2 regions of the Microbacterium sp. ZW T6_19 genome follow, and region 1 is predicted to be linked to the other one. Evidence: predicted binding sites of a transcription regulator. Region 1 holds the regulator's gene; the other holds the start of a gene.
What was found. Region 1 encodes HrcA, which represses chaperone genes, less so after heat shock. Its sites were predicted from a motif close to TTNGCACTCGNNNNNNNCGAGTGCNAA; they were not measured.

Region 1 (6,727 bases):
GCGTGGGGGTGATCGCTCAGGAAAGCCGAAGTAGGGTGGAGATCATGCGGCGCGGGACTTTCCGAGACGACACGGTGGACTATGCGGCCGTGGGTGCAACCCATGCCCCTGATCTGATGCAGTATCCGCCCGAGCGCAGCATCCCTGCAGAGCAGTCGTGGCGGATCGGCAGCGGGGCTGAGCGGTTCCAGACGGCCGGTGAGTCGTTGCTGTCGTGGACGGCGCAGCGCGCGGCGGGGCTCAGCATCGAAGACGTGCGCCCGGCATCCGGTCCCGCGTATGCGGGGGTGAGCTTCGACGCCGAGGGCAACCCGATCGCTCCGAGCCGTCGAGACGTGGAGCAGCGCTTCGACGCCGAGGGCACTCCGTTCGTCGGGCCCGGCATGACCCTGAAGCTGCACGGCCACGTCTCCGGCATGCGGGCCGACGCCGAACTGCGCGTGATCTCGGTCACGGAGGAGAAGCGGCGGATCGGCTTCGTCCTGGGAACCGTCGGAGGATCGGTGGTCAGCGGCGAGGAGTCCTTCGACATCGACTGGCGCGAGGACAACGACGAGGTGTGGTTCACCGTCCGCGCGTTCGACGCCCCGAACTCCTTGCTGTACCGGCTGCTGCCCGCTCTGGTGAGGCGGCGTCGCAAGGAGCTGTTCGCCCGCTACCTGCGGGCGATCTCGCCGCTGTACGCGACCCCCGTGTGATGGCGGGCCCGCTCCCTCTCGGCGATCCGGCCCCCGCAGACGGCAGACTGCCGTCGGATCTTCCGATCGATCCTGCCGTGCCGTTCTCGGCCTATCTGCACGTGCCCTTCTGCCGGGTGCGCTGCGGATACTGCGACTTCAACACCTACACGTCAGGTGAACTGCGCGGGGCGAAGCAGGAGGACTACGCGTCCACTCTGATCTCCGAGATCGCGATCGCGGAGCGTGTGCTCGCCGATGTCGGCGCCCTGCGACCGATGGACACGGTCTTCTTCGGCGGCGGCACGCCCACGCTGCTGCCCGCCGGCGATCTGGCGCGGATGCTGGATGCTGCGGCATCCGCCTTCGGCCTCGTCGACGGGGCCGAGGTGACCGTCGAGGCGAACCCCGACACGGTGACCCCCGAGGTGGTCCGCACCCTGGCGGATGCCGGCGTGACGCGGTTGTCGGTGGGCATGCAGTCGGCGGTCCCGCACGTCCTCGCCGCGCTCGACCGCACGCATCGTCCTGAGAACGTGGACACGGCCGTCGCTGCAGCGAAGGACGCCGGTCTCGCCGTCAGCGTGGATCTGATCTACGGCGCCCCCGGCGAGTCGCTCGGCGACTGGGAGCGGTCGCTGGACGCGGCGCTCGCGCTCGACTCCGACCACATCTCCGCCTACGCGCTGATCATCGAAGACGGTACCAAACTGGCGCGGCAGATCCGCCGGGGCGACGTGCCGACGCCCGATGACGATCTCCAGGCCGACATGTACGAGCTCGCCGACTCCCGGCTCGCCGCAGCCGGCTTCGAATGGTACGAGGTGAGCAACTGGGCGCGCCCTTCGACGACCTCGGGGACCCAGCACGACAATCGTTCCCGTCACAACCTGGCCTACTGGCGGGGGAGCGACTGGTGGGGTTTCGGGCCGGGCGCCCACAGTCACGTCGCGGGGCTCCGCTGGTGGAACGTCAAGCACCCGGCGGCCTATGCGCAGCGTCTCGCCGCTTTCGAGTCTCCGGCCGCGGGCACCGAGCGTCCGGATGACGAGGCTCGGATGCTGGAGCGGGTGCTGCTGCTGAGCCGGCTCGCCGAGGGCATCGCGGTCGCCGATCTGCCCGCGGCGAACCGCGCTCGGGTCGCCGGGCTGATCGCCGACGGTCTGGTCGACCCGGCAGCCGCGGTGCACGGCAGAGTGCGCCTGACCCTGCGGGGTCGACTTCTCGCAGACGCCGTGGTGCGCGAGCTGACCGACTAGGGGAGCAGGTCCATGGCGGTCGTCCGCCGCTGGGGGACCGTGGTGCTGATGGTGTCGAAGAGCCGTGTCAGCCGATCGGGGCCGTACACGGGCCAGCCGGGGTCTCCCGTCTTCACGAACGAGATCCACGACGCGTGCATCTCGGTCGCGAGCTCGCGAGGAGCATCTGGGCCCGCCAGCCGCTGCGCTTCCTCGTCGGCGAGCCGGTCGAAGACGAAGCCGAGTTCGAGGGCATGCGCCGCACGCAGATCGCGCACAGGGCTCCGCCACGCGAACTCGTACACGTGGGTCGGAGCCGTGCGCGCGCGGGCGACGCGGCTGAGCGGCGCGCGCAGCATGATGTCGGTCGCGAGCTGACCGAAGATCTCCCCGGTGGACGCGCCAGGGAACTCCGCCCGATAGGCCGCGACGGCGCGCCGGGGGATGCGCAGGGCCAGGCATGCCAGCAGCAGCTTCACTGGACGGATGGCGGCGAGCGCTGCGGGAGCGAACCACAGTCGGTACTCGTCGGTGTTGCTGCCGATCAGCAGAGGCGTGTCGATCTCGCCCAGCACCTCGTGCGGCGAATGGGGCAGGCTCTCCGGATCGATCGCGAACTGGAAGCCTGGGGCTCCACCGAGAGGCGACGAGCCGGCGGCCTGGTCGCGACGCGCTTCCAGCAGCTGATCCGGTGCGACGCCGGCGAAGGAACGGCGGTCGGCGGCGATCCCGAGACGCTTGGCCAATTGCGCGGTGACGCGACCTGCTCGGCCGGCGCTCTGCGCCTCGAGCGGACCCGACTCGATGATCGCGCGTGCGATCAGGGCGCGCGAAGAGGGGCGTGCGAGCAGGCCCGCCACGATGGCGCCTCCGGCCGATTCGCCCATCGCGGTGATCTGCCCGGGGTCACCGCCGAAGGCGCCGATCTCCGCATGCACCCACTCCAGAGCGGCTGCGGCATCCTGCAGCCCGAGGTTGCGGGGTGCGCCTTCGAGGACCGAGAAGCCTTCGGAGCCCAGGCGGTAGTTGATCGACACGAAGACGATGCCGGCGCGCGCGAACGCCTCGCCGTCGTACAGCGGGATGGCGGATGCGCCCCGCTCCAGCGCGCCGCCGTGGATCCACAGCAGCACCGGAGCAGCCGACGCATCGGTCGGCGCCCACACGTTCGCGGTGAGGATCTCGTCGCCTTCGATGCGCACGGACCCGAGCAGCTCGCCGATCGCGCCGGGGTAGGGGAGCTGCGGCGAGGTCGCCCCGAATGCCGTGGCGTCCCGTTCGTCCTTCCACGACTGCACGGGTTGAGGCGCGCGGAATCGGTTGTCGCCGAACGGCGCGGCCGCGTACGGGATGCCGAGGAAGCGGCGGATGCCCGCCTCGGCCGTTCCCCGGACCGCGCCGGATGAGAGGGAGACTGTGCACGGCGCTGGCATGAGCGCCATCCTAAGGTGTACGCGTTAGGATTGGCACTCTAGGTGTCAGAGTGCCAGACGGGAGGGATGCGATGGTCAGTGAACGAGGCCTTCAGGTGCTCCGGGCGATCGTGCAGGACTACGTCGAGACGCACGAACCCGTCGGCAGCCGTTCGATCGTGAATCGATATTCCTTCGGAGTCTCCGCGGCGACGATCCGCAACGACATGGCGCTGCTCGAAGACGAGGAGCTGATCACCGCACCGCACACGTCCTCCGGGCGTGTGCCCACGGACAAGGGCTACCGCGTCTTCGTCAACCACCTGGCACAGCTGCGCCCGCTCACGGTGGCGCAGCGTACCGCGATCGAGTCCTTCCTCACGGACCCCGCCGATCTCGACGACCTGATGGCCCGCACCGTTCGTGTGCTCACCCAGCTCACCGGCCAGGTGGCGCTCGCGCAGTATCCCTCCTTCGCGCGGGCCCACGTCACGCACCTCGAACTGGTGCTGCTCGCTCCGAACCGCATGCTGATCGTTCTGGTGACCGACGCCGGCGGGGTCTCGCAGCGGGTCACGGCGTTGCCGGAGATGGTGGACGAGTCGGATCTGGCCGTGCTGCGCGCGCGTCTGTCGGCCATGATCACGGGGCGGGCGGTGAGCGAGGCCGCCGAGCGTCTGCAAGGGCTCCTCGACGACGACATGACGAAGGACGCCGTGCTGCGCACACTGTCGAGCGTCGTGATCGATGAGCTGGGGGAGTTCCGTCAGGAGCGGCTGGTGATGGCAGGAGCGGCGACGCTCGCCCGCCGCGGGCAGGACTTCCGCGGCAGCATCCATCCTCTCCTCGAGGCGATCGAGGAGCAGGTGACGCTCCTGAGACTGATGAGCGAGATGGAGGCCGATGCCCATGGGCTGTCGGCCAGCATCGGCACCGAGAACGCGCCGTTCGGACTCGGTGAGGCGTCGATCGTGGCCAGCGACTACGCCGCCCCCGGCGGCACGGCGCGGGTCGGCGTGATGGGGCCCACGCGCATGGACTATCCGAGCAACCTCGCGGCGGCACGGGCCGTGGCCCGCTATCTGTCGCGGATGCTCGACGAAGACGAGGCGGGCCGCTGACGCGGCGCGCACGAAGACACACGCAGAAAGGCGATCGTGGCGGACCACTATGAGGTTCTCGGGGTGTCCCGGGACGCTTCCCTCGATGAGATCAAGAAGGCCTATCGGCGGCTCGCGCGTCAGCTGCACCCCGATGTGAACCCGGGCGATGACGCGGCAGAGCAGTTCAAGCTCGTCACGCACGCCTATGACGTGCTGAGCGACGAGGACTCGCGCCGACGCTACGACATGGGCGGCGGTGATGGGGCCTCGGCGAACTTCGGCGGGTTCGGCGGATTCGGCGACATCTTCGAGACGTTCTTCGGAGCATCACAGGGCGGCGGACGCGCCCGGCCGCGATCGCGTCGCGAGCGCGGCCAGGACGCGCTGGTGCGCGTGACCCTCGAACTCGACGACGTCGTCTTCGGCGCTCATCGCGACATCGAGGTCGACACGGCAGTGCTCTGCGAGACGTGTCAGGGATCGTGCTGCCAGGAGGGCACCTCGCCCGTCACCTGCGACATCTGCGGCGGCTCGGGCCACGTCCAGCGGCAGGTTCGGAGTCTTCTGGGCAACGTCGTCACCTCCCAGCCCTGCGGTTCCTGCGAGGGCTACGGAACGACGATCCCGTACCCCTGCGGCACCTGTGCAGGGCAGGGTCGTGTGCGTTCGCGCCGCACGGTGTCGCTCGACATCCCGGCCGGCGTCGAGACGGGGCTGCGGCTGCAGCTCCCGGGCTCCGGCGAGGTCGGCAAGGCCGGCGGCCCCAACGGTGACCTCTACGTCGAGGTGACCGTGAACCCCCACCCCGCGTTCAGCCGCGACGGCGACGATCTGCTGGCGACGCTCGAGGTGTCGATGACCGATGCGATCCTCGGCACCGAGACCACGATTCAGGGTCTCGACGGCGAGGTCGACCTCGAGATCCGCTCCGGAGTGCAATCCGGCGACGTGCTCACGATCAAGGGCCGCGGCATCACCCCCCTGCGCGGCACGCAGCGCGGCGATCTCCGCGTCGGTGTGCAGGTCGTCACGCCGACCAGGATCGACGCTGCGCAGCGCAAGCTCATCGAGGACTTCGCGAAGAAGACGAAGGCGCCCGCCCCTCAGCTGGCGCAGTTCCAGCAGGGGCTGTTCTCGAAGCTCCGCGACCGCTTCCGTTCGCACTGACGATGACGCTGCACTTCCTGGTCGAGTCGTCGACCGACTCCGATGCCGGCGACATCGTGTCGCTGACAGGCGCCGAGGCCAAGCACGCCGCCGTGGTCAGGCGTCTGCGGGTCGGAGAAGCCGTCACCGTGGGAGACGGGCGAGGAGTCTGGCTCACGGGTGTCGCCGAGGAGGTCGCACCGTCCCGCGTGGACGTGCGCATCGCGCAGCGTGTCGTGCACGCGATGCCGGAGCCGCGTCTCGTGCTCGCGCAGGCCCTGGCGAAAGGCGATCGCGACGAACTGGCGGTGCAGGCCGCGTGCGAGCTCGGCATCGACGAGATCGTGCCCTGGCAGGCGGCGCGCAGCGTGTCGCGCTGGGAAGGGCCGAAGGCGGCGAAGGGTCGCGAGCGCTGGGCGACGATCGTGCGCGAGGCCGCGAAGCAGGCGCATCGGGCCTGGGTGCCGGAAGTGACTCCGCCCGTCTCCACCGCCCAGCTCATGGAGCGGACCGAGACGCACCGAGTGCTGCTGCTCGATCCGACGGCATCCGTCCGCCTCTCGGAACTCGAACCGGACGGGCGCGACCTGGTGCTCGTGGTGGGCCCGGAGGGCGGCATCGCCCCGGAGGAGCTCGATCGGCTCGCGGATGCCGGTGCCGAGCGTGTGCTGCTCGGCGACACCGTGCTGCGCACCTCGACTGCGGGTCCGGCGGCGATCGCCGTGCTGTCCGCGCTGCTCGGCCGCTGGTGAGCTGCGCTCACTAGACTGGGACCATGAGCGAGCCTTCGATCTTCACGCGCATACTCACCGGCGACATCCCCGGCGAGATCCTGCTGGAGACCGAGCGCATCTTCGCGATCCGCGACATCAACCCGCAGGCTCCGCTGCACGTCCTGATCATTCCGAAGACAGAGGACTATCGAGATGTCACCGAGCTCGCAGCCGGTGACCCCGAACTGCTCGCCGAGATGGTGACGGTCGCCCAGCGACTGGCCGACGAGCACGCCAACGGCGAGTACCGGCTGATCTTCAACAAGGGCGCCAGTGCCGCCCAGTCCGTCTTCCACGTGCACGCCCATGTGCTCGGCAACTTCGAGGAGAACAAGCTCGTTGGCTTCTGACGACACCACTGAACGGATCTACGCCGAC
Region 2 (6,727 bases), on a different contig from region 1:
CGACGACGCGCGCCTCGCGCCGTGGGCGCTGCTGGCGTCGATCGTCGCACTGTGCGCCTCGTTCTTCGTCGGATGGGGGGTCCCTGTGGCGATCGTCGCGGTGATCGCGGCGATCATGTCACTGCGACGCCCCCTCGAGAACCACGCGATGGCGCGCTGGGCGCTCGTGCTGGGCCTCACCGCCACCGCCTACAGCCTGGGCTGGCTGGTCTGGGCCGGTCTGCAGTTCGAGCGGTTCGGCTGAGCGGATGCCGGACGCCGAGGCCATCGTCGAGCTGCGCTCGCTGCAGGAGCGCGCGTACGGTCGTGGCGGAGGTCTGTCCGATGCGGATGCCGCACGGTTGAGGGAACTGGAGGGGTTGCCGGCTGTCGAGCGAGGGAGTGCGACGGCTGAGGAGCCCCGGGTCGTTGAGCGAGGGAGCGAAGCGACCGAGACGAAACGCGGTTCTTTGCATCGATTTCAGGGCACGGGCGATTCGTCTCCGTCCGGTCGCTCGACGACCGAGGCGCGCTCGACGCCCCGGCTGCGAAGTGGCCTTCGTGCCCGAGGCGCGGCGTTGGCAGCCTTGATCGTCGCCATCCTCGTCGGCGTGCTGGTCGGATGGGCGCTGTTCTCTCCGCGCGCGTCGCAGGCGGTTCCGTTGAGTGCGGAGCAGCAGTCCTGGCAGAACGAGATACTCGTGTCCGCGGTCTACGACTCGGGCTCCCTGCGCCCGATCGCCGAGGAGGACGGCACGATCGTGTGGTTCGCGACACGCGACGGCGGAGACATCGTCTGCGCGATCATCAGTGACGGTGAGACGACCGCACCCGCCTGCCGTGAGCGGGATGTGGCGATCATGCGAGGCCTCCAGACCAGCCTGAGGCGAGAGGTCGATGGCGGAGAGGGGCTGGTCGAGGCGCAGATCCTGTTCGACGCCGAAGGCGATCCGGCGGCGCTGACCTCGCATTCGCTGATCACGAGGAGTTCCGATGACGCCGATTCCTGAGCCCGACGAGCTGCGCGCGCTGCAGCACAAGGCCTATGGCCGAGGAGGCGGACTGACGGATGCCGAGGCGGCGCGTCTGCGTGAGCTGGAGCAGCCTGAGCCTCCGCGAGTCGACTCGCCCGATGCGCACTCGAGGCCCGACCCTCGTTCATCGACCGACGAGCTCCCGGCGGTTGAGCGTGGGAGCGAAGCGACCGAGGCGAAACACGTTCTCATCTCTCGGCCTCAGGGAACAGACGTCTCGTCTCGGCTCTTCGACTCGACTGCGGCGCGCTCGACGACCGACGCTCGCGAGGCAGCCGAGGAGCCATCGGAATCCACGTCTCGCGGCGCTCGCCCGACGACCGAAGAACTCTCCTGGCGCCCGACCCTCCGCCGTCACTGGAAGGCCGTGGCCGCGGCATCCGCTCTTCTGCTCATCTTCGGGCTCGGGGCAGGCTGGGCGCTGTTCGCACCCCGCGTGCGTGATGCCGTCGCCCTGACGGAAGACGAGGTGCAGCACAAGCTCGAACTCGACGAGAAGTACGAGTTCGATGAGGGCACGTTGCGCGCGGTCGCGCGAGACGACGATGCGCTGGTGTGGTTCGGCACACAGAGCGACGGCGATCAGAACTGCCTCGTGCTCGAGGCCGCCGGACAGAGTCAGATCGGATGCGCGCGGGCCGACGACGTCAACCTCGCCTACGGCCTGAACGCCACCATCTCCCTCCCGCCAGAGGAGGACGCGGCCGAGGGCGATTTCGGAGCCTCGATCAACGCCTACGGGATGCTCTCGACCGCGGGAGAGCCTATGGTCGCCATCCAGCGCTGGGACAACGACGCCTCGATGCTCGACCAGTTCGAGGGGGACGAGCGCACGCGCGCGCAGGCGCTCATCGACGAAGGGTACCTCGCGGGCGTCTCGCTCGTCGGGTACGTCCGCGAGCAGCCGGCCTGGATCGCCTACCGCTTCACGGACTCCGACCAGAACGAGCGCTGCCTCATCGTCGACGCACTCGGTGCGACCGCCTGCGGCCTCGATTCCGACACCCTCCAAGACGGGCTCACCCTCACGGCCGAAGACGAGAACGGGCGCATCGAAGTGTCCGCACAGTTCACGAACTGGGGAACGCCCTATCTGACGATCACCGAGAACGCCGGCGGCGCGTCGACGATCGTGATCGATACCGAGACCGGCGACCCGATCGAGGTGACAGACCCCGACGGATGACCTACGACGCGGCGGGCACCCGATCGGCGAGGATCGCGAGCCTCCGGGAGCCCACGCGCGTGAGGATGAGCGTCGCCGTCTCGGCGCCCTTGAGGGTGAGCTTCTTGCGGAACGCCGCCGGATCGACATCCATGCCGCGCTTCTTGATCTCGATCGTGCCGATGTCGTGGCGCTTGAGCGCGTCGCTGATCGCCTTTGGATTCGCCGGCATCGTCTCGCGTACACGGAAGGACTGCACGAAGGGGCTCGTGAACGCGGCATCCGACGTGAGATAGGCGATGTGCTCGTCGAGCATGCCCGCGTCGAGGCTCCGGGCGACGTCGCCGATCAGGCGGGCGCGGATCACGGCTCCGTCGGGCTCGTGCAGGTACGCGCCGAGCTCGCGTACAGGTGCGTCGTCGGCGTCGGCGCCAGAGGTGAGTTCGTACGAGCGGTCGCCCCGGATGACCAGGGCGGAGCGACGGATGCCGGGGCGCGCGAGGACGCCCGTCCAGACGACGAGCTCGACCACGCTGCCATCGGCGCTCACCCACTGAGCTTCGCAGTCGGCGGGGAGCGCATCGCGGTCGTGCGCGGGGCCGAGTTTGATGCCGGTCGGAACCTGCGAGGCCACGTCGAACGCCCAGTCGAGCGAGGGGGAGTAGTCGTCGGCTGAGACGCGACGAGTCTCGCTGTGCCCCGAGGTGCGGCGGGCCGGATCCATCCAGATCGCTCGAGCACCGCTCTGTGCCGCGCGCTTCCCTCGGTCTTGTGCGCCTGCCTCGGCGGAATCCGGAGAATCCGACCGAGGGAGGGGAACATCTCCGAGCGCGGCGTACGCGTCTTCGGCCGTGCCGTGACGCACCTCCGAGTCGAACGGGGCGAGGTTGTAGGCGGCGATGGCCGCGGTGACCTCGTCGGCGTCGACGGCGAGCACCTCGAGGCCCGCCCCCGCGAACGCGAGCGCATCTCCTCCGATGCCGCACCCGAGGTCGGCCACCGCCGTGATGCCGGCCGCGCGGAGTCGCTGGGCGTGGCGGGCGCCGACTCCGAGCCTCGTGGCCTGCTCGAGGCCCGCGCGGGTGAACAGCATCCGCTGGGCGAACTCGCCGAACTTCGCGGTCGCCTTCGCGCGCAGATGCGCCTGACCGACGACCGCCGACACCAGATCAGGCGAGTGCCCGGCGGCGCGAAGCCGCGACACCGCTTTCGCGACCTCGCCCGTCGACTCGATCGGGCCCAGGGCGTCGAGCAGCTCCAGACCGTCGGGGGTGAGCAGGGCGCGCAGCTCGGACATCTCCACCTGCTCAGCTTAGGCGGCGGGTGGCTGGCACTCGCATTGCGTGAGTGCCAGCCGACCGCCTAGACTGGATTAGCACTCTCGGGTTGAGAGTGCGAACGAGTCTTTCGTGTCATCGTCAAGAAAGAAGAGGTAGACCGTGTCGGTTTCCATCAAGCCGCTCGAGGACCGCATCGTCATCAAGCAGGTCGAGGCCGAGCAGACCACCGCGAGTGGCCTGGTCATCCCTGACACCGCCAAGGAGAAGCCCCAGGAGGGCGAGGTCGTGGCCGTGGGCCCCGGCCGCATCGATGACAATGGCAACCGCGTCCCGCTCGACGTCGCCGTGGGCGACCGTGTGCTCTACAGCAAGTACGGCGGCACCGAGGTGAAGTTCGGCGCAGACGAGTTCCTCGTCCTGTCGGCTCGCGACGTGCTGGCTGTCGTCGTCCGCTGATACGGCGTACAAGACGAGAAGGCTCGGATGCTTCGGCATCCGAGCCTTCTTCGTTGCCCGGGCATAGGGTTGCGTGGTGACCTCAGAAGCGACCAGCGCCACCCGGACCACGGGGGCACTGTACGCGATCGCCGCATACCTCCTCTGGGGTCTGCTGCCGCTGTACTTCCTGCTTCTGACGCCGACCGGACCCTGGGAGCTCGTCGCATGGCGAGTCGTGCTCTCGCTGGTGTTCTGCGTGGTCCTGCTCACGGTCACCCGCGGGTGGAAGGCGCTCGGCGCGATCATCCGCCGGCCCCAGCTTCTCGCCCTCACCGCGCTCGCGGGCGTGCTGATCTACGTGAACTGGCAAGTCTTCGTGATCGGTACTCTCAACGATCAGGTCGTCGAGACGAGTCTCGGTTACTTCATCAACCCGATCACCACCGTGCTCCTCGGCGTGTTCGTGCTGCGTGAGCGCATACGGGTCGCACAGTGGGTCGCGATCGGCATCGCCGCTATAGCCGTCGTGGTGATCATCGTCGTCTACGGGTCGTTTCCGTGGATCGCCCTGTCGCTCACGGCGTCGTTCGGGGTGTACGGGTTGATCAAGAAGAAGATCGGACCAGCGGTGGATGCCGTCAGCGGGCTGACCCTCGAGTCCTTCTGGCTGATCCCGATCGCCGTCGTGCAGCTCATTCTCGTCGCCACCACGCCTGAGGGCATCACGATGGGGCAGAACGGCGCCTGGCACGCCGTGCTCCTCGCGTTCGCGGGCGTCGCCACCGCGGTTCCGCTGCTGCTGTTCGCGGCAGGCACCCGTCGGATCGATCTCACCCTGATCGGGATGATCCAGTTCATCACCCCGATCATGCAGTTCCTGCTCGGCGTCGTCGTGCTCGGCGAAGCCATGCCGCCCGCTCGCTGGGCCGGATTCACCCTCGTGTGGATCGCGATCGCCGTATTCGTGGTCGACATGCTGCTCGCCTCTCGCCGCGGACGCCGAGTGGAACGCCCCGAACTCGTCTGATTCCGGGACGCACATCGTGTGAAACCCGGTACCGGATCGTTAACGCACCGAAACACTTGCGACCCCTGCGCGCGCACCTCGCGTTCTAGGGTTAGAGCACCCGATCGTGGTCACGATCCACGCTCAGTTACGCAAGGGAGCATCATGAACGTACTGAAGGGCTCGCGCACAGCGAAGGTCCTCGCCGGCATCGCGCTGGTCAGCGCATCCGCACTCGTCATGTCGGGCTGCGCGAGCAGCACGCCGTCCGATTCCGGTGACGATGGCGGCAAGCCCGCCACCGACCTCACCCTCAAGCTGGGATCGCTGCTTCCGCAGACCGGATCGCTCGCCTTCCTCGGCCCGCCCATGGAGTCCGGTGTCGGACTCGCAGTGCAGGAGATCAACGACGCCAAGGCCGGTATCACGATCGACCTGACGGCCGAAGACGAGGGCGACACCGACACCAAGGCGTACGAGACCTCGATCACCAAGCTCCAGGGCGCAGGCGTGTCGGCGATCGTCGGCGCCGCGGCATCCGGCGTCTCCAAGCTGATCCTCGACGGCAATGTCGCCGCGGGCATCCTGCAGATCTCGGCGTCGAACACCTCGCCCGACTTCACCAGCTGGGACGACAAGGGCCTCTACTTCCGCACCGCCCCCAGCGACCTGCTTCAGGGCGAGGTCCTCGGCAACCTGATCGCCGAGGACGGCCACAAAACGCTCGGCATCATCTACCAGAACGACGCCTACGGCACTGGCCTCGACGCGGCGATCAAGAGCACGTTCGAGGGCACCGGCGGCGAGGTCGTCGCCGAGGCGTCTTACAACGTCGGCGACGCGCAGTTCGACGCCCAGGTCGAGACCATCAAGGCGCAGAACCCGGATGCCATCGCGATCGTGTCGTTCGAGCAGTTCAAGACCATCGCCCCGCTGCTGGTGAACGCCGGCATCTCGGCCGACAAGTTCTACATGGTCGACGGCAACCTGTCCGACTACGGAACCGACATCCCTGTCTCCCTCGAAGGAGCTCAGGGCACGAAGGCCGGCCCGGCGCTCGCCGACGACTTCACCGAGCGTCTGCAGACGTACTGGACCGGCGAGGGCAACGCCGAGGTCAAGGATTTCACCTACGCGGGTGAGGCCTACGACGCGGTCGTCCTCGTCGCACTGGCCTCGCTGGCTGCGGGCTCGACCAAGGGCGCGGACATCGCGGCCAAGATGGAAGAGGTCTCGGGCGGTTCTGGCGACGGTGAGGCGTGCACCACGTTCGCCGACTGCGCGAAGATCATCAACGACGGAAAGGTCGCCGACTACAACGGCTACTCCGGCGATGTGACGTTCGACGAGAACGGCGACCCTCAGGGCGCCACCATCGGCATCTACAAGTACGGCGCGGACAACACCATCACCCGCACCAACTGATGTGAGCAGAGCGAAGGCCCCGGATGCGAGCATCCGGGGCCTTCGTCATGCCTGCCGCGCGATCGCGTCGGAGTTCCGGTCGCAGTTGATGCCGCTTCTCGCTCGGGGCTGGGCTTTCCGGGTGCAGTTGGCGCCGCTTGTCGTGCGCGGCGACGGCGCTAACTGCGCCCGGAAGGCGGGGGTGGATGCCGGTGGCGGCGTGAACTGCAACCGGAACGCGGCCGCGGTCAACGACGAGCAACCGGTCGTTGAGCGAGGGAGCGCCAGCGACCGAGACGAAACGCGTGCTCCGACGAACGGCTGGAGCTCGTGCGAGCCTCGCTGCGTTTCGTCTCGCTGCGCTCGCTCAACGGCCGAGGGAGGGCGTCGTCTCGCTGCGCTCGCTCAACGGCCGAGGGTC

Region 2: the regulator HrcA is predicted to act here: its motif matches at 3,506-3,532, upstream of groES (co-chaperone GroES).

What each region holds. Positions count from the first base shown of each region.
Region 1 is NZ_JBJDRH010000007.1:234,384-241,110, forward strand. It holds gene ACI3KT_RS12815 (DUF1990 family protein) at 45-698, shown strand; gene hemW (radical SAM family heme chaperone HemW) at 698-1,936, shown strand; gene ACI3KT_RS12825 (carboxylesterase/lipase family protein) at 1,933-3,348, opposite strand; gene hrcA (heat-inducible transcriptional repressor HrcA) at 3,420-4,448, shown strand; gene dnaJ (molecular chaperone DnaJ) at 4,485-5,597, shown strand; gene ACI3KT_RS12840 (16S rRNA (uracil(1498)-N(3))-methyltransferase) at 5,600-6,328, shown strand; gene ACI3KT_RS12845 (HIT domain-containing protein) at 6,352-6,699, shown strand.
Region 2 is NZ_JBJDRH010000012.1:72,601-79,327, reverse strand. It holds gene ACI3KT_RS16265 (hypothetical protein) at 1-244, shown strand, start outside; gene ACI3KT_RS16260 (hypothetical protein) at 558-989, shown strand; gene ACI3KT_RS16255 (hypothetical protein) at 973-2,199, shown strand; gene ACI3KT_RS16250 (THUMP-like domain-containing protein) at 2,201-3,481, opposite strand; gene groES (co-chaperone GroES) at 3,618-3,914, shown strand; gene rarD (EamA family transporter RarD) at 3,991-4,923, shown strand; gene ACI3KT_RS16235 (ABC transporter substrate-binding protein) at 5,068-6,327, shown strand.